3 regions of the Rhodococcus sp. K11/5 genome follow, and region 3 is predicted to be linked to each of the others. Evidence: predicted binding sites of a transcription regulator. Region 3 holds the regulator's gene; each other region holds the start of a gene.
What was found. Region 3 encodes LexA, which represses DNA repair genes until DNA is damaged. Its sites were predicted from a motif close to CGAACANNTGTTCG; they were not measured.

Region 1 (6,369 bases), 290 kb from region 3:
ATCGTCCGCGACGGCCGTGCGAGTCGATGCGTGTCCGCCCACTGCTCGGTACGCGGCCGAATCGATCACCAGGAACTGTCCGTTCGCGACGGCCATGGAGGGGCGGGTGCTGCGGTTGGCTCCCCGGACGTACAGGCTGACCGACCACGACCACGACAGCAGGGGTTGCACCAGGCGCTCGAACGCGCCGACGGCGATCTGTCCCGGCCACGGCGAGAGCAGAGCGGCTCCGTGCGTCCTCAGGTCCGCGAGCGCCGCGTCGAGTGCGAGCGGGTGCAGTCGCACGTCCGCGTCGAGAAATACGATCGCCGTCGACTCGGCGCGCGCGAGGGCCATCTCGCCGAGGGCCATGCACGCCAACGACTTGCCCGATCCGGTTCGACCGTCCGCGACCTTGCGGCGGATCTCGAAACCGGGACGACCACCGACGACGGCGCGGGCCACGTCGGCGGTTCCGTCGGAGGAGTCGTCGTCGAGGACCAGGACGTGCATGGAAGCCCGCGTTCGTTGTGCGAGCAGGTCCCGGAGCAGGTGGGGGAGCCGTTCGGCTTCGTCGCGAGCCGGGATGCACACGGTGATCCGCTCGGACGGATCCACCGACGATGCCGATTCCGGGCGCACGCTCGGCGCGGTGCGGGCATTGAGCACGGCGAGCGCTGCCGCGGCGACGGACAGACCGGCCCCGATGCGCACGACGGTCGTGGGGGCCGCCCACCCGTGCATCACGTGCGTTCGGCCGGCTCCGACGGACGGCGCCGCACCGGCGGGTTGCGCGAGACGTAGGCCATACCGGCGACGATCGCGGCGAGACCGACCGAAACGCCCGCGACGATTCCGGCCCACCCGGCGAAACTGCGCGTGTTCGGATCGGAGTACCGGACCTCCGCTCTCAGGGTGGTCGACTCGCCGGCGGGCAGGTTCCAGGACACGACGTTGTCGCCTTCACGGCTGCCGTTGGTCGTCGAGACCCGCGCCGGGAACGCGATGGTGAACTGGACGTCGCTGCCCTCGACGGGCACGTTGGACAGGTCGACCTGACCGGCGAGGGTCACGAGATCACCGGCTCGTTCCAGCGACAGCTGGAAGAGGCCGACCGACTGATCGGACAGGGCGGCGAGCTGCTGGACGTCTCCGAAGGTGAGATCGTCGAAAAATGCTTCGCTGCCGACGAAACCGTCGGCGTCGTACGGCTGCACCCGAATCTTGCTCCCCAGGCTCTGGGGGACCGTCAGGCCGGGGCCGGTGTCGCCCTCGGCGGTGGGCACCGTCGCCGCGACGATCTGTCCGGACACCCTGTCGTCGGACGAGACCCCCATGGACACCTGGGCCCGAAGGCAACCCGCCAACAGTGGCGCGATCACGACGGCGAGGACGAGGGCGGACAACACACGGCGCGAGGGCCTGACGAGAGTGGGGCGTGGCACAGCGTCATCGTGCCAGGCACCGACACCCGTGTCAGTGAACGGGTCGGCGAGTGCCCGTGCTCGTGTCGCGGTTCCCGTCGGTCGCCCCGCGCTCCGGTCGGCGCGCCAGCACCAGGAACGGAACTCCGACCACACCCATCGCGATCAAGCCGTAGAGGGCGGACCAGCCCAGGTCGGGAAGGAACACGGCATGGGCCAGCGAGGACCCGAGCCACGTCCAGAGGAACAGGGCGTAGGGGACGCCGTCGGTGGGTTGCGCATCGGAGCGTGACCAGGTCCGCACCCGGTCGAGCAGTTCCATGGCCCCGGCCATCAGGGAGGCCACCAGGACCCATCCCACATAGTTGGTCCACGGGATGCCGTCGAGACCGGGAAGCGGGCCGAATGCGCTGCACCATTCCCACTGGCCGTCGGCGACCATCTGAGGATCGAGGTAGAAGTCCCACCCCACCACGCCCGCGACGGTGAGCACGGGTCGGACGGGGAAGCCGGTGGAGACGCGTCGGGCGACGGCCGACGCCGCTCGCCACACGGGGTAGAGCCCCGCCGTCCACGCGAGCGGGACGACCACGGGCACCGTCGCGACCGCCGGGCCGATCCGGTCGAGTGCGTAGGCGTAGCACCCGAAGGGCATACCGGTCCGGGTCCCGATGATCTCGGCGGTGAGACCGATGCCGGCGGTCACCGCGATCATGGTCGCGGCCCACACGGTGCCGCGAGCAACTCGTGCGTGCGCGACGCACGCTGCTGCCAGCAGGGCCACCACGAGAAAGGTGACGGTGTCCCGCACACCGCCTGACACCAGGGGGTACGTGATCTGTGCCGCGATCGCCGCCAGTGCGAGCCCGGCTGCGAGCGGGGTGGATCGGATCGAGCGGGCGGCGTACGCGCCGATCGCGGTGTTCATCGGCCCAGACGGGTCGCGAGACGACGCAGGGGGCTGCCCGCCCGCTCGGCGATCGCCAATCGAGCCGCACTGCGGCCACTCGAACCGGAGACGCCGCCTCCCGGATGCATCGAGGCGCCGGTGAGGAAGAACGACGGCGCACCCGGCACCTTTTGATCGGCGAGAGCGGGCATGGGCCGCCACATCATCATCTGGTGCAGCGACATCTCGACGTGCATGACGTTGCCACCGATCAGGCCCAATTCCTGCTCGAGGTCCCACGGTGACTGAACGTGCCGTCGAAGGACCTTGTCGGCGAAGCCGGGCGCGTACCGGTCGACCTCGGCGACGATGCGGTCACCCTCCAGTTCGGCGACCTCCGGTGACGCTCCGCCGCGCCAGGTGCGTCCGTCGGCGAGACGGTAGGGGTGCCATTGCGACCAGAGCGAGACCTGGTGCTCTCCGGCCGGTGCGATCGAGGGATCGACAGTGCTGAAGCTCATGGCCAAGACCACGGGAGCCGGTGGAAGGTCGCCTGCGGAGGCGGCGCCGTGGGCGCGCCGAAGTTGTGCGCGGTCGTGGACGAGCAACTGCAGTCCGCGGGTGGAGGATTCGGCCGATTCGGCGCCCGCGTACTCCGGTAGTCCCGAGGTCGACGCTCGAACGACCATGCCGATACCGGGACCGACCTCGATCTGGCGGCGCCACGATGCCGTGGTGGCCTGATCGAAACCACCGTTGTCGAGCAGGTCGAGCGTGGTCAGGATGTGGCAGCCGGCGATCACCGTGCGGGCACGGATCTCCTCGCCGCTCTCGGTGCGCACGACCCACGCCTCGCCCCGACGAGCGATGGACGCGACGGCGTCGCCGAGGGTGACGGTGCTCCCGTCCGCCTCGATCTTCGTCTGCAGGGCCACGCTGAGGGCGCCGCTGCCGCCGACCGCGCGCCCCGGGGGCGTGGTGTGCATGAGTGCGTTGAACGCGACCATCGGGGCCGTACCGGGTTCGGACATCGGAGGGCCGGACTGAGCTCCGAACCACGCCAGGGCGGCCTTGAGTCGCTCGCTGTCGAACCAGCGGTCGAGAAGGGAATCGCCCGACGCGAGGAACTCGCGCGACAAGGACGCGGCGCCGTCGCTCGCGTCCATGCCCCAGAAGGACGACAGCAGGTTGCGGCCGGTCGGCGGCGCGCCGAAGGACTTCATGACCCGCGCGCTGCGGGGGCCCCAGAGCTGGACGAACGCGCGGTAGGCGTCCGCATCCTTGCGACCGCACGCGGCCTCGATCGACGCGCAGGTGCGGTCGAGGTCGACGGCGAAGACGATGCCGGGCTCGTCGGTGCCGGGAGGCGCGGGGGCGAACGCCCAGGGATCGCAGTCCAGGTAGCGCAGACCGTGATCGGCGAGACGCAACTCCTCGATGATCCCCGTCTGCCGGACCATGATGTGCGCGGACGAGCCTCGGTCCACCTTGTGCCCCGGAAAGCGTTCGACGGTCGATGCGGCACCACCGACGACGGTGTCGCGTTCGACCACGCGGACCGACCATCCCGCGTCCGTCAGGTAAGCAGCGGAGACGAGGGCGTTGTGGCCCGATCCGACGATGACCGCATCGAGCATGTTCTTCAACCGTCCTTATCCGGTGGTGACCACCGTGTGCGAGTTGTTCGGGTACGAGTTGTCCGGGCACGAGCTATCGATGCTCGGTTCCTCGGTATTCGGTTTCCCCCGCGGTTTCGGTTCCTCGGCTGTCCGGTTCATCACCTTCCGGCGACGCGGCCGAGTCGGTCGACACGGACTCGGCCGCCGTGGCGGGCGTGCCGAGCGGGAGCGACCGACCCAGAACGGCGAAGGGACGCGTGTCGCCGGTGAAGTGGAATCGCCGAACGACGTCGTGGAACCCCATCCGGCGGTAGAGCCGCCAGGCGCGGTTCTCCTCGCCGTGGACTTCGGGAGTGGAGAGCAGAACGTGCGACTCGGTGCGCCCGGCCAGCAGTGCGATCAGGAGGTGTTCGCCGAGCCGGTGTCCCTGTGAATCGGGAGCGACGTGCAATTCGGTCAGCTCGACGTAGTCGTCGAGGACCGCGTCGATGTCGGCGACGGCCCACCCGGCGCGACGCATACCGTCGCGCACCTGCTGATGCCACCACTGGTGTGGCGCTCCTCGGTAGCCGTACGCGACGGCAACGAGGACGCCGGTCTCGGCGTCGACGGCCCCGACGGCACGCCAGCCCGGGCGCAGGATGTGCTCCGCCCACATGGGCGCGCGATGGTGTTCCGTTCCTCGTGGATATCCCATTGCCGCGACGTAGACGGCCAGAGCCTCGGGCAATCGGCGCCGTAGCTCCTGAGGGGTCAGCTCGACGACGCGCGGAAGTGGATCCACTGTGTCGGTCACCGTTGTCACCCCGTTCCTCGCGTCGTGTCGGTGGTTGGCGCTATATTCGACGTATCGAACATGCGTTCGATACGTCGGGTGTTCGACACCGAGGACGTCGTCGATCCAGGGGACGTCGTAGGTGTGCTGGTTCGTCGTCCGGCCAGGATCGAAGCGGTATCCGGGCCGTGTCGGACCCCCATGCTTACATCGCAGACGTTCGGGCCGCGCGGCGGCTCGAAGGTCCAGTGTGGACCACCCGCCGGAACCGTCGACGGGCGGTGGACGCAGCTTACGAGGGAGGTTCGGCAATGGAACGCAACGTCGTGTCGTTCGATGGAGTGGACTCCCGGTCTCGCCCTGCCTCCCCGACGCGCCCTGCCTCCCCGACGCGCCCTGCCTCCCCGACGCGCAGTGTCGCTCGTGCACGCTCGTTGCTGCGTCGCGCCGACGCCATTCTCGGTGACGCGGCGGGTGCCCCCTCGGCGGCGGACCTGTTTCTCGAGTCGTACGTCGCGGCTCTGCGCGGCGCCGGGGCGCTTCTCGACGCCGTCGATCCCGTTCCCAAGCGCGGAGCATCTCGCAGTGCATGGGTGCGCATTCGGGCGGCCGCACCGGAGTTCGCGGAGTGGGCCTCGTACTTCGAGACGTACTCGAGCCTGCGCGCGTCGATCGAGGCGGGGTCCGGGGAGCGTCTCGACGAGGACGAGGCAAACGAGTTCTTCTTGCAGGTCGGGCGCTTTTTGCACCGCGTCGAGGACCACCTCGCGACCGGTGGCACGCCCGTCTCGATTTCCGCCTGACGGGGGTTTCCTCGACGCGGGCGAATTTTTGCGCATACTGGAAGGGCAGGTGGGTGGTACGCCACCGATTCTGCTCGTATCATCGTCATCAGGTAGCCGCCCATCGGCTACCTCTCGCTTCTGGCAAAGAAGCGAGAGCCAACACCAGTGCCGGGGGAGGTACCGTGCCACTCTCCGAGCACGAGCAGCGCATGCTCGACCAGATCGAGAGCGCTCTCTATGCCGAGGACCCCAAGTTCGCGTCGACTGTGCGCGGCGGGCGGATCAAGGCCGCGTCCGCGCGGCACCGCCTTCAAGCAGTAGCCCTGTTCGTCGTGGGGCTCGTACTACTCATCGCCGGTGTTGCTCTGCCGTTCAAGCCGGGCGGGTTCCCCATCATCAGCCTGGTGGGCTTCGCGTTCATGTTCGGCGCCGGCGTACTCCTGCTTCTACGCAAGCCGTCCGCGGCGTCGTCCGACACGGACGGCACCGAGGGTGCGGGCGAGGGAAACCAAGCGGCACCCAAGGCCCGTCCGCAGAAGTCGGGTGGCGGGGCAGCACGTAAGGCTCCTCGCAAGGGGTTCTCCTCACGCATGGAGGATCGGTTCAAGAGAAGGTTCGACCAGGAATAGACAGTCACGGCGCTCCAGGGCGCCGGACACCTCCCTCACGGTTATTCGTGTCGGCGATCGACACAGCACGGCTACCGACAGGCGCGGCACTCTGACGAGTGCCGCGCCTGTCGTCGTGTGCGCCTCCCCGAGGCCCCGGGAACCCCGGTAGCTCGCCCGACGCCCCACTTTTCCCCCACCGCGCCCCCGGAGGGCGGTTCTCTCCCCACTTCGCCCCCCACGCGCCGGTCCGTCGCGGCCCGCTGATGCCCGTGACCTGTGGTTTCGCT
Region 2 (6,369 bases), 100 kb from region 3:
GTGCGCGAGTTGTAGACCTTGAGGGTCCACGTGCCGTCCGACTGCTTGGACAGATCGCGAACCTCGTGGCCGAAGTGCACGGTGGTGCCTGCCGTGGCGAGGTGATTGAGCAGCTGCTTGGTCAGCGCGCCGAAGTCGACGTCGGTGCCGCCGTCGCTCCAGTTCAGGGCGATGGGGTCGGAGAAGTCACGGCCACGGGCCATCAGCGGGAGCCGCCGGGTGAACTCCGCCTGATCGTCGATGAACTCCATGCCCGGGAACAGCGGGTTACCCGCCAGGGCGTCGTATCGCGCGCGCAGGTACTTCACGTTGTCCGCGCCGTGGACGAAGCTCACGTGCGGGATGGGGTTGATGAAGTTCTTCGGGTCGTTCAGGATTCCGGTCTCGACCGCGTGGGACCAGAACTGCCGCGACACCTGGAACTGCTCGTTGACGTTCAGCGCCTTGCTGATGTCGACGGAGCCGTCCTTGTTCTGGGGCGTGTAGTTCAGCTCGCACAGGGCGGAGTGACCGGTGCCCGCGTTGTTCCACGGATCGCTGCTCTCCGCGGCAGCCGCGTCGAGGCGCTCGAACGTGGTGATGGACCAGGTGGGCTCCACCTGGTGCAGCAGCGTTCCCAACGTCGCGCTCATGATGCCGGCACCGATGAGTACGACATCGGTCTTCTCGGTCACGGACTTCTTCGACGACGTGGAAAGGTGCTTGGGGTCATGGTCGGCCACGGTGAGATCGACTTCCTTCGTCAAGCGACGCCGGTCCCGGCGTCGTACGGATGCGCTCGCGCGCTGCTCTTCCAACGTGCTCGTGTTCGTGTACCCGTCTATTCGGCGTACCCGGCACAATCGTGCAACCGGTCACGGGCTGTTGCCTCATTGTGCCCCGCGTGACCCACGGGTCCGGGCCATTACTGTGTGAGTGTGACTACATGGGCACCCGACGTACTCGGTGATGGATACGAGCAACTGACCATACCTCTCGGTACCGACCCCGATGGCGAGGGAGAAATTCGCGCGACCCTCGTGCGGCACACTCCCGCGAACCGCCCGGATCCCGTCGGCGCCGTTCTCTATGTGCACGGGTACACCGACTACTTCTTCCAGACCCACCTCGCGGAGCACTTCGCCGCCCGCGGATATGCGTTCTACGCGCTCGACCTGCGCAAGTGCGGTCGCTCGATCGGCGCGGGTCAGACCCCGCACTTCATCACCGACCTCGAGTTCTACGACGCGGAGCTCGACCGCGCGCTCGACGTGGTCCGACGCGAGAGCGGCCTCGACGTACTGATGATGGGCCACTCGACGGGTGGGCTGATTCTTCCGCTGTGGCTCGACCGCCTCGAGCGCACGCGCGGCGGGTCCCGCGCCGCCGGCGTCTCGGGTCTGATCCTCAACAGTCCGTGGTTCGACCTGCAGGGTGCACCGGCGCTGCGGAGCGTCGGCACGGTTGCGATCGATGCCCTCGGCAGGATCGCGCCCACGCGGGTTCTGCCCGGCCTGGGTCTCGATACCTACGGAGTCTCCATCAGCGCCGACGCTCGAGGTGAGTGGGACTACGACCTGGCGTGGAAGCCGCTCGCCGGCTTCCCGGTCGCGCTGGGATGGATTCGTGCGGTCCGCAAGGGCCACGCGACGCTGCACCGCGGTCTCGACGTCGGGGTGCCGTCGATCGTCCTGCGGTCCAAGGTCACCCGCTTCTCCAAGAAATACGTACCCGACGTCGATGCGGCCGATGCCGTCCTGGACGTCCGCCAGATCGCCCGGTGGGCGGGATGCCTCGGTAACCGCACCACCATCGTCCCCGTCGAGGGCGCACGCCACGACATCTTCCTCTCCACCGCCGAGCCCCGCACGCGAGCGTTCGCGGAACTGGACGTGTGGCTCGACGCGCACGTCGACGGCACACTCGACCCGGCCGCTTCCGGCGGCGATCACGCAGAGGTGGCAACAGGATCATGAGTACCGACACCGACCATTTCGACGTCGTCATCATCGGCTCGGGATCCGGCAACACGATCGTCGACAGCAGGTTCGACGACCGTCGCGTGGCCATCCTGGAGGAAAGCACCTTCGGGGGGACGTGCATCAACGTCGGCTGCATTCCGACGAAGATGTTCGTCTACGCCGCCGAGGTCGCCAACACGGTGCGGCGCGCGTCGCGTTACGGCATCGACGCCCACATCGAGAAGGTGCGCTGGCCGGACATCGTGGACCGGGTGTTCGGTCGTATCGATCCCATCGCCATCGGCGGCGAGGAGTACCGACGCAGCGGGTCCGCGAACGTCACGCTGTTCACCGGCCACGCCACGTTCGTCGGACCCCGCACCATCGACACCGGCACCGGTCGTGTCATCACCGCCGACCGTGTCGTCGTGGCCACCGGCTCGCGCGCCATGGTTCCGGATTTCGTCACCGACAGCGGCGTCCCCTTCCACACCAACAACGACGTCATGCGACTCCCCGCCCTCCCCGAGCACCTCGTCATCATCGGATCCGGTTACATCGCAGCGGAATTCGCCCACGTGTTCTCGGCCCTGGGCTCCACGGTGACCGTGCTGGCCCGCAAACACCAGATGCTGCGCAACTCCGACGCCGAGGTCTCCCGGCGATTCAGCGAGTTGGCGGTGCAGAAGTGGGACGTGCGGTTCGGCGTCGAGGCCACCGCAGTTCGCCAGGACGGCGACTCCACGATCGTCACTCTCTCGGACGGTTCGGAGGTGGCCGGCGACGCACTGCTCGTCGCCATCGGACGAGAGCCGAACAGCGATCGCATCGGCGCCGAGGCCGCGGGAATCGACGTGCGCGACGACGGTCGGATCGCCGTCGACGAGTTCGGGCGCACGAGCGCAGAAGGAGTCTTCGCACTCGGCGACGTCTCGTCGCCGTACCAGCTCAAGCACGTGGCGAACGCCGAAGCGCGGGTGGTGCAGCGCAACCTGCTGCAGCCGTCGTGGGACGACACCACCGGGTGGGATCGGTTCGATCACCGGTTCGTCCCCGCCGCCGTCTTCACCGACCCCATGATCGCCGAGGTCGGTATGACCGAAGCGCAAGCGCGGGACGCCGGACTCGACGTCACGGTCAAGGTGCAGGACTACTCCGACGTGGCCTACGGCTGGGCGATGGAGGACCACGAGGGGTTCTGCAAGATCGTCGCCGAACGCGGTACCGGTCGCATCCTGGGTGCCCACATCATCGGCGAGCAGTCGCCGACGGTCATCCAGCCGATCATCCAGGCGATGAGCCTGGGACAGACGGTCCACGACATCACTCGCAGCCAGTACTGGATCCATCCCGCCCTCCCCGAGGTGGTGGAGAACGCGCTGCTCGGGTTGGACGTGTAGTCGGAGTCGAAGACGATCGTTTCGGTAGAACGCGTGTTCGATTTCCTGTCGGTGGGGTGCGCTACCTTCTGAGGTGGATCGCGGGGGCGGTCCGGTTCGGCCACGACACCGGGGGGTGAGACGTTGCGCGCCAACACCATCGACGAATCTGTCGCCGCGCTCGACGCCCTCTCCTCGGCCACCGTTGCCTCACAGGCGGCCTTCGCCCGCGCCGTCCGTCTTGCCTGCGACTTCGTCGACCGCGCGGGCTGCCGACCGGCAGCTCTCTCCCCCGGTGCGACATTCGACGCCGAGGCCGCGGAGAAGTCCGCGGTCGCCGAGGTCGCCGCGCGCCTCGCCGTCTCGGGGTCCACCGTCACCGAGCAACTCGGGTTGTACCGAACCGCTCGTCCGTCGATTCGCGACGCGTTCGACGCGGGCCGACTGCCGTACGGCAAATTCCGTACGCTCTGCCGAACCTTGAACGACGTACCCGCGGTCACCGAGGATCTCCTCGAGCGCCTCCTCTCCGCGGCAGAGCGATGCACGCCCGGCTCTCTGACCGCCGCACTCGATCGCATCATCGCCGAGCACCACGCCGATTGGCACCGCGAGGCCCGAACTCGGGCGGACGCCGAACGCAGCGTCACCATCGAGAAGCTTCCCCGCGGGCAGGCCCGGATGACCCTTCGCGGGCCCGCTGCGAAGATCGCCGACCTCACCCGAACGGTCGTCGACCATGCCGTCGGGCGGTTGTGCGGACTGGACTCCCGCAGCAACGAGGCTCGCATGTTCGACGCCGCACATGCCCTGATCACCGGGGGTCCGCTTGTCTGCGACTGCGGGCGCGAGGAGTGCACTCGCCGCTCCACCGACGCCCCCGGACCGGCAGAACCGCACGCCCACATCGTCATCGATGCTGCCGTCGCGGCCGGACTCTCGGGCGAGCCCGCGCAGTTGCTCGGCTGGGGTGAAATTCCCGCCGACGTCGCCCGCCGCATCGCGCAGGATGCCACCTGGCAAGCGATCATCGAGGCCGCTCGGCATGGCACGAGCCTCTGCTCCCGATGCGAAAGCACCGGACCGGACAAACCAACGGACCCACCGCACGCACCCATCCCGGCACCACAAGCCCGGCGCACCCGACGCTTTCCCGCCGGCTGGTCTTCGACTGCCGGCTCCACCGCCAGATCTCGGGCTCACCGCCGCATGCAGCGCGAACTCGACCACCTCAGGAGGATCGCCGGGACATCACCGCACGACATCGAGTTCAGCCGTACCCACGACCGCGGGCACGGCGGATTCGACGCGCCGCCGCCCGGCGCGACCACATACCGACCGTCGGACGCACTCGCGCTGGTCGTGCAGGCGACGTATCCCACCTGCGTTCACCCCGGGTGCACGGTGCCCAGCACCGAGTGCGACCTCGACCACGCGGTGCCGTTCGACCATCGCGGCCCCGAGCGCGGAGGATGGACGATCGCGACCAACCTCGAACCGCTCTGCCGGCACCATCACGGACTGAAGACCCGCGGGCAGTGGACGTACGAGATCCTGAAGCACGGGATAGTGCACGTCCAGGATTCGCTGGGCAACCACTACTTCACTGCGCCGAGCCGAGCGAGAGGGTGAACCGTCACCACGCGCTGGTGCGCATGACGATCTCGGTGGCCAGTGCCGCGGACGCCGCCTCGGGGTCGGCGGCGTCGAGTGTGATGACGCGGTAGTCGCCGTAGACGAACCGGCTGCTCGCGGACGCGTCGGGTTGGGCAGCGGGATCGGCGACCACCATCGTGGTCCGCAATTCGACTGCGGGACAAGCCTCTTCGCGGACGGCGGGATGACCACGGTCGATCACGACCAACGATGACACCCGGCCGAAGGTGCGTGCGGCGAGAGACCAGGCCAGGTCTGCGCCCTCACCGCGCCCCACCAGATTCACCCACGCGAGTTTCAGTGCGTCGAGCACCGCGAGCAGATCCGCGTCACCCAGTTCGAGAACCGACGGCTCGATCACCACCGTGCGCAGATCCGACGTCACCAGTCGTTCCGCGATGTGATCGAACGAGTCCACCGCATCCGACGACGCCGGAAGAAACATCACCGCGTGCCCACTGTCGGGTCCGTCGACGCGTAGAACCAGGTCTCCCGCCGGCACGGTCACGGTCTGCGTCTGCATGGGCAAAACGCTACCGGACGAGCCGAATCCCTTGTACTCGTCCCCGCCCTGTTCTATGGTTAGTTACATGAGTAATGAACCACTGAGCCAACCAACAGCGGTGTGGCCATGGTGATCGACGACGGGCGACCGATCTTCGCGCAGATCGCCGAGATGATCGAGAACTCCATCATCGACGGGAGCTTGCCGGAGGAAGGTCAGGTGCCCTCCACCAACGAGTTGGCCGCGTTCCACCGCATCAATCCCGCCACCGCGGGAAAAGGACTCAATCACCTGGTCGCAGCCGGAATCATCTACAAGAAGCGAGGTATCGGCATGTTCGTCAGCACGGGAGCCAGAGATGCGCTCCGCTCGCGGAGACGTGAGCAGTTCGCCGAACAGTTCGTCCGCCCCCTGGTGGCCGAAGCCCGCAAGCTCGGCCTCGGACCTGCGGAACTGGAACAGATGATCGACGCCCACTCCCTCGAGCTGTCGGAGGCCCCCCGATGACCACCACCCCGTATTCCGGATCCGACCGCGTCGTCGCCTCGGTGCGCAACGTGGAGAAGAGGTTCGGCAGCGTCGACGCGCTCACGAATGTGTCCTTCGACATCCACGAGCACCGCATCCACGGACTTCTCGGGCGCAACGGCGCCGGCAAGACCACGATGATGCAGATCCTCACCGGTCAGGCCTGGCAGGACCGGGGCGAGGTACAAATTTTCGGCGAGGCCCCCTTCGAGAACGCGGCGGTGATGCGCAACGTGTGCTTCGTCGCCGAGAGTCAGAAGTATCCCGAGGACTTCAAGGTCAAGCACGTGCTGCGCGCCGCGTCGAGGGTACTCCAGGGGTGGGACGACGATTTCGCACGAGAACTGTTGTCGGACTTCGA
Region 3 (6,369 bases):
TGTCGGCGTTGCGCCGATCACTCGGTGCGGCGGCCGCGAAAGCCGTGTCGGCCGCCGCGGCCGACAGCGAGAAGGGACCCGCCACGCGGTGGACATCCGAGACGATCGGGACGTTGCCCGCCACGGTCACCCGCACGGTGAATCAGCAGACGGTCACCGGTTATCCCGCGCTGGTCCCGGAGAAGAACGGCGTCGCCGTCCGCGTGCTGGGATCGGCTGCTGCGCAACGAGCGTCGATGCGCGAAGGCACTCGCCGGCTGCTTCTCGACGCGATCCCGGTGGCGCCGAGACCGCTCCTCGCGGGCCGCACACCCGCTCAGCGGCTCGCCCTGGGGCAGACTCCCCACGGCACCCTCGAAGCGCTGATCGACGATTGCCGCACCCTCGCCGCGGACGAGTTGATGATGGTGAACGGTGGGCCCGTGACGTCGCCCGACGCCTTCGCAGAACTGGAGAAGGCCGTCCGAGCGCAGTTGGCGAACCGCACGGCGTCCATTCTGCGCCTGGTGGAACCCGTCCTCGCGGCCACGACGCGCCTGCGCCTGGTATTGGACGGTGCCCGCGGCGATGCGGCGGACGACGTGCAGGACCAACTCGACAACCTCGTGTTCCCCGGGTTCGTGTTCGAGACGGGCGAGACACAACTGCCCCACCTGCCGCGGTACCTCACGGCAGCGACGCGCCGATTGGAGGCGTTCCCGTCGAGTGCGAACCGGGATCAGGCCGGCATGGACGTGTTGGATCGGGTGTACGACGATTATCAACGGCTGTTGACGTCGATTCCCGAACCGAAGCGGAACACGGCTGCAGTGCGGGACGTCGCCTGGATGATCGAGGAACTTCGCGTCAATCTGTTCGCTCAGGCTCTCGGTACGCCGTATCCGATCTCGGAGAAGCGCGTGCGCAAAGCTATCGACGATCTACGGCGCGTCGGCACTTCCCGCTGACCGTGCGCGCATGTCGTCGATCTCCCGCTCGAAGTCGGCGGCACTGCTGAAGGAGCGGTAGACGGAAGCGAACCGGAGGTACGCGACCTCGTCGAGGTCGCGTAGTGGCCCGAGGATGGCAAGGCCGACCTCGTTGCTGGGGATCTCGGCGGAACCGGACGCACGCACCGTGTCCTCGACCTGCTGGGCGAGGAGACCCAGGGCGTCGTTGTCGACGTCACGGCCCTGACATGCGCGGCGAACTCCGCGGATGACCTTCTCGCGGCTGAAGGGCTCACTGACCCCGCTGCGCTTGACCACCGAGAGCACCGCGGTCTCCACGGTGGTGAACCGTCGACCGCACTCGGGGCACGATCGGCGACGGCGAATCGCCTGACCCTCGTCGGCCTCGCGGGAATCGACCACGCGAGAATCCGGGTGTCGGCAGAACGGGCAATGCATCGGGACACCCCTCGATAGTGCGACGTGCGGGGCAGTCGAGGACTGCCGCTCGCGCAGAACACTACCCGGGACACGCGCGGTGGGGCACGCCCGTACCGGTGACGCCTCCCGCGGGATCAGCGACCGGTGCCGAAACCGGGGTACTCGGCCTGCACGTTGTCCATCTGCACCGACACCGCTGCCGGGGCGGGCACCTCACCGGCACTGACGTTGGCGAGGCCGACGAGGCCGAGCGCGGATACTGCTGTGATCAGCGCCACACCCACGCCCTTGGCGATTCCGAAGCCTTCCCGCTCCTCGTGCGGAGCCTGGGACACGCCCGGCGAGCGACGCACGTACTCGACCGCACCGGCGTCGGGACGCACGGGTTCGCGACGACCGTTGCGACGACGCAACTCCCGCGCCGGGGCATCGAGTACCGCAACCGACGACGCCGGCCCGGAACTCGTTCGCATGTTCGACCCGTTCGCCCAGGTGAGAGGGCGCACCGCGACGGTCTCGGCACCTGCGGTGCGGGCAGTACGGGCAGTCAGCAGGTCAGATCGAGTCATCGCGAGCCACTCCTTGTTCGAAAGCCGGTGAGCTGCACGCTGGGCGAACACCGTCGGTGTTCGAACATCGCCTCGCTCACGCGTTCGAATGAACGCATGTTCGATTTATACCAGGAGGGTCCGACAAGGTCCACGAAACGCGCGACACGAATCGAACAGGTGTTTGATCACGAGCACGTTTCGGTTTAGGTTCGACATCAGAGCAGACGGGTGCAACACCAGTCGCACCAACACCACCCGACTCACCATCCCGCGTTTCACCCACACCGCGTTTTCACCGCAGAGCGTTCGAACCCTTGGAGGTAGCCGCAGATGAAAGACGACAGCTCTCCCGCTTCGTCGGGAGGACGGGCCAAGGCCGGACGGCCTCCCGGTTCCACCAAGCCGACGGATGCGAACGGTGTCACCGACATCGACGGTGCCCTCACCGAACGCCAGCGTCGCGTTCTGGAGGTCATCCGCGCATCGGTCGACGAGCGTGGATATCCGCCGAGCATCCGCGAGATCGGTGACGCGGTGGGGCTGAACTCCACGTCGTCCGTCGCTCACCAGTTGCGCACGCTCGAACGCAAGGGCTTTCTTCGTCGGGATCCCAACCGCCCCCGCGCCGTCGATGTGCGCATGCCGGGAGAGAACGGGCGTCCGGCCGAGACGGTCGCCAGCACCACCGGCGATCCCGTGCCCGCTGCGGGCACCGTCGTCGACGATGCCCCGGAGGAGTCGACCGACGACCGGCTCCCCGCCCCCACGTTCGTCCCGGTCCTCGGCCGGATCGCCGCCGGTGGTCCCATCCTCGCCGAGCAGGCCGTCGAGGACGTCTTCCCGTTGCCGCGTGAACTCGTCGGCTCGGGTTCGCTGTTCCTGCTCCGCGTCGTGGGCGAGTCGATGATCGACGCGGCGATCTGCGACGGTGACTGGGTGGTCGTTCGCCAACAGAACGTGGCGGACAACGGCGACATCGTCGCCGCGATGATCGACGGCGAGGCCACGGTCAAGACGTTCAAGCGGACCGGCGGTCAGGTGTGGCTGCTCCCCCACAATCCGCTGTTCGAACCGATCGACGGCAACGACGCCGTGGTCCTCGGCAAGGTCGTCACGGTCATGCGCAAGCTCTGAGACTCTCTGCGACGACGAAACGCCGGCTCCCCACGAACGGGGAGCCGGCGTTTCGTGGTTTCGGGTGCGGACCTACAGATCGAGACCGCGACCGATGATCTCCTTCATGATCTCGGTCGTGCCGCCGTAGATGGTCTGCACGCGGGAGTCCATGTACGCCTTGGCGATCGGGTACTCCTTCATGTAGCCGTAGCCACCGTGCAGCTGCAGGCACCGGTCGATGAGCTTGACCTGGTTCTCGGTGGTCCACCACTTGGCCATGGCGGCTTCCTGCACACTCAGGTCGCCGGCGTTGAGCTGCTCGATGTACTTGTCCACCATGATCCGCACGGCAGTGGTCTCGGTGGCCAGCTCGGCCAACACGAAACGAGTGTTCTGGAACTTGCCGATCGGCTTGCCGAACGCCTTGCGATCCTTGCAGTACTGAATGGTCATGTTCAGCGCCGATTCCATCGCGGCCGCGGCGACCACGGCGATGGACAGACGCTCCTGCGGCAGGTTCTGCATGAGGTAGATGAACCCCATGCCCTCTTCACCGAGCAGGTTGGCTGCGGGGACCCGCACATCGGTGAAGCTGAGCTCCGCGGTGTCCTGGGCCTTCATGCCGATCTTGTCGAGGTTGCGCCCACGCTCGAATCCGGGCATGTCGCGCTCGACGACGAACAGGCTGAAGCCCTGGGCACCCTTGTCCGGGTCCGTGCACGCGACGACGACGATCAGGTCGGCGTTGATGCCGTTGGTGATGAACGTCTTGGAGCCGTTGAGGACCCAGTCGTCGCCGTCCTTGACCGCACGAGTCTTGATGCCCTGCAGGTCGCTACCGGTTCCGGGCTCGGTCATGGCGATCGCCGAGATCAGTTCGCCGGAGCAGAAACCGGGAAGCCAGCGGCCCTTCTGCTCGTCGTTCGTGAGGTTGATGAAGTACGGGGCGGTGACATCGTTGTGCAAGGTGAAGCCGATTCCGCTGTACCCACCGGCGGTGGTCTCCTCGGTCACGATGGCGTTGTACCGAAAATCCTCGACTCCGCCGCCACCGAACTCCTCCGGAGCTGCCATACCGAGGAAGCCCTGCTTGCCGGCTTCGATCCACACGCCGCGGTCGACGATGTTCTGCTCTTCCCACTGGGCGTGGTGCGGAGCGACGTGCTGCTCGAGGAACTTCTTGTACGAGCTGCGGAACAGATCGTGCTCGGGCTCGAAAATCGTGCGCTTCATGACTCTCCTCATCGGGCGTACGGCGTATCTCGTTCGAGACTAGGACCCATCACCATCAGCGTCGATGACCAGCGCGAGCGCATTAGGTGACCAGGTGGGTCACGCTGGTGTCGCGAGAACCCAGCGATGACCGACGAGGTCCGCCCGCGCACGCCCTCCGGTCGCCGCGGCCAGCGTCGCCCGTAGTCGAGCCTCGTCACCGACGAGGCGGAACCGAACGTCCTCCGCGTACGCCGTATCGTCGACGACGAAGCCCTCCGAGCGGACCAGGGACTCGACGCGTCCGGCGTCGGCGTGGGGCAGTGCGACCTCGAGGACGTCCCGGCGGACCAACTCCCCCACCGCGGCACGGTCGAGTGCCGCGCTCACCGCTCCCGAGTAGGCACGCACCAACCCACCCGCACCCAACTTCACTCCGCCGAACCACCGGCTCACCACGGCGACCACGTCGACGAGATCGTGTCCGGCGAGTACACCCAGCATCGGGATCCCCGCCGTGCCGCCGGGCTCGCCGTCGTCGGAGGATCGTTGCCGCCGACTCTCGGAATCGGGGCCGACGACGAACGCCCAGCAGTGGTGCCCGGCGTCCGGGAACTCGGTTCTCACCGCAGCGATCACCGTCGCCGCTTCCGATTCGCTGCGAACGCGCACGAGGCGCGCGAGGAACCGGCTGCGATCGATGACGGTTTCCGCCACGACGGCGCGCGACGAGACGAGGGTGACGGGCACGGAGATTCCTCGACGCAGTCGTCGGTCACACCGACTTCTGCACCGAGCCCTCCCGCGAGCGACCGCGTGATCCGGACATCCACCGCAGCAGGGGGTACACCAGGAGGATGCCGACGGATCCCCACACGATGCCGCCGAGCTCGACCGATCCGAGGGTCAACGTCAGATCGCCGACGCCGGCCACCACCGCGGCCGCCGCGACCATGAGATTCACGGGGTCGGTGAAGTCGACGCCGGCGTTCTGCCAGATCCGCACGCCGAGCAGTCCGATCAACCCGTAGAGCACCAGGGTCGCGCCCCCGATGACCCCGCTGGGGACCGTGAAGATGAGCGCACCGAACTTGGGCGAGAACGCCAGCACCAGAGCCGTGGCCGCGGCCACCCAGTACGCCGCCGTCGAGTAGACGCGCGTCGCCGCCATCACGCCGATGTTCTCCGCATAGGTGGTGGTTCCCGACCCACCGCCGGCGCCGGCCAACGCGGTCGCGACACCGTCGGCGATCAGCGCATCGCCCGCGACGTCGTCGAGCGACCGACCCGTCATCGCCGCGACGGCCTTCACGTGGCCGACGTTCTCCGCCACCAGCACCACCACGACGGGGAGCGCCACCAGGATGGCGGACAACTGGAACGTCGGGCCCGTGAATTCCGGGATGCCGATCCACGGAGCGTCGCGGAGCGCGTCGACACGCGCCGCGTCGACCTCGCCGATGATCGCCGCGAAGACCCACCCGATCACCAGACCGAAGAGGATGCCGAGCCGCCCGATCAGACCGGGCCCGGCCACGGTCACCAGGAGCACCGCCACCAAGGTCACCGTCGCCACGAGCGGCTGCATCTCGTACGAATCCACCGCCGTGGGCGCGAGATTGAGACCGATGAGCGCCACGATCGCGCCGGTCACCAACGGCGGCATCACCGCGTCGAGTGCCGCGGCACCCGCCAGCTTGACCACCACACCCACCAGTGCGAGGGCGACACCCACCACCAACACGGCACCGAGCTGAGCGGCGGGGCCGTCCCCACTGGTCGCGGCGAGAGGCGCGATGAACGCGAACGACGATCCCAGGTAGCTCGGCACCCGTCCCCGCGTGATGAGCAGGAACAGGATGGTCCCGACACCCGAGAAGAACAGGGTGGTGGTGACCGGGAAACCGGTGATGGTGGGAACGAGGAGGGTGGCGCCGAACATGGCCACCACGTGCTGCATGCCGATGCCGGCCGTGCGGGGCCACGACAACCTCTCGTCCGGGGCGACCACGGCATCGTCGCCGACGGTCTTGCCGTCACCGTGCACGGTCCACCGGGGCAGGAACGACGGTCGAGATCGAGAAGTCACGGGTGAGATGTTCTCACGACGACGCGGCCTC

Region 1: a site for LexA is predicted at 4,763-4,776, ahead of ACY466_RS13540 (SAV_6107 family HEPN domain-containing protein). Genes of this name have one in related genera too.
Region 2: a site for LexA is predicted at 3,367-3,380, ahead of ACY466_RS12630 (HNH endonuclease signature motif containing protein). Genes of this name have one in related genera too.

The regions. Positions count from the first base shown of each region.
Region 1 covers NZ_CM143721.1:2,868,331-2,874,699, reverse strand. The annotation lists gene ACY466_RS13565 (glycosyltransferase family 2 protein) at 1-723, opposite strand, end outside; gene ACY466_RS13560 (LppM family (lipo)protein) at 723-1,424, opposite strand; gene ACY466_RS13555 (carotenoid biosynthesis protein) at 1,456-2,331, opposite strand; gene ACY466_RS13550 (phytoene desaturase family protein) at 2,328-3,929, opposite strand; partial or broken gene ACY466_RS13545 (GNAT family N-acetyltransferase) at 4,132-4,716, opposite strand; gene ACY466_RS13540 (SAV_6107 family HEPN domain-containing protein) at 4,998-5,489, shown strand; gene ACY466_RS13535 (DUF3040 domain-containing protein) at 5,654-6,100, shown strand.
Region 2 covers NZ_CM143721.1:2,676,648-2,683,016, forward strand. The annotation lists gene mqo (malate dehydrogenase (quinone)) at 1-746, opposite strand, end outside; gene ACY466_RS12620 (alpha/beta hydrolase) at 918-1,955, shown strand; gene mtr (mycothione reductase) at 1,952-3,340, shown strand; gene ACY466_RS12630 (HNH endonuclease signature motif containing protein) at 3,464-4,951, shown strand; gene ACY466_RS12635 (alpha/beta fold hydrolase) at 4,956-5,498, opposite strand; gene ACY466_RS12640 (GntR family transcriptional regulator) at 5,610-5,987, shown strand; gene ACY466_RS12645 (ABC transporter ATP-binding protein) at 5,984-6,369, shown strand, end outside.
Region 3 covers NZ_CM143721.1:2,575,816-2,582,184, forward strand. The annotation lists gene hrpA (ATP-dependent RNA helicase HrpA) at 1-947, shown strand, start outside; gene nrdR (transcriptional regulator NrdR) at 921-1,388, opposite strand; gene ACY466_RS12165 (hypothetical protein) at 1,505-1,939, opposite strand; gene lexA (transcriptional repressor LexA) at 2,252-3,055, shown strand; gene ACY466_RS12175 (acyl-CoA dehydrogenase family protein) at 3,128-4,270, opposite strand; gene ACY466_RS12180 (IMPACT family protein) at 4,370-4,999, opposite strand; gene ACY466_RS12185 (uracil-xanthine permease family protein) at 5,025-6,338, opposite strand.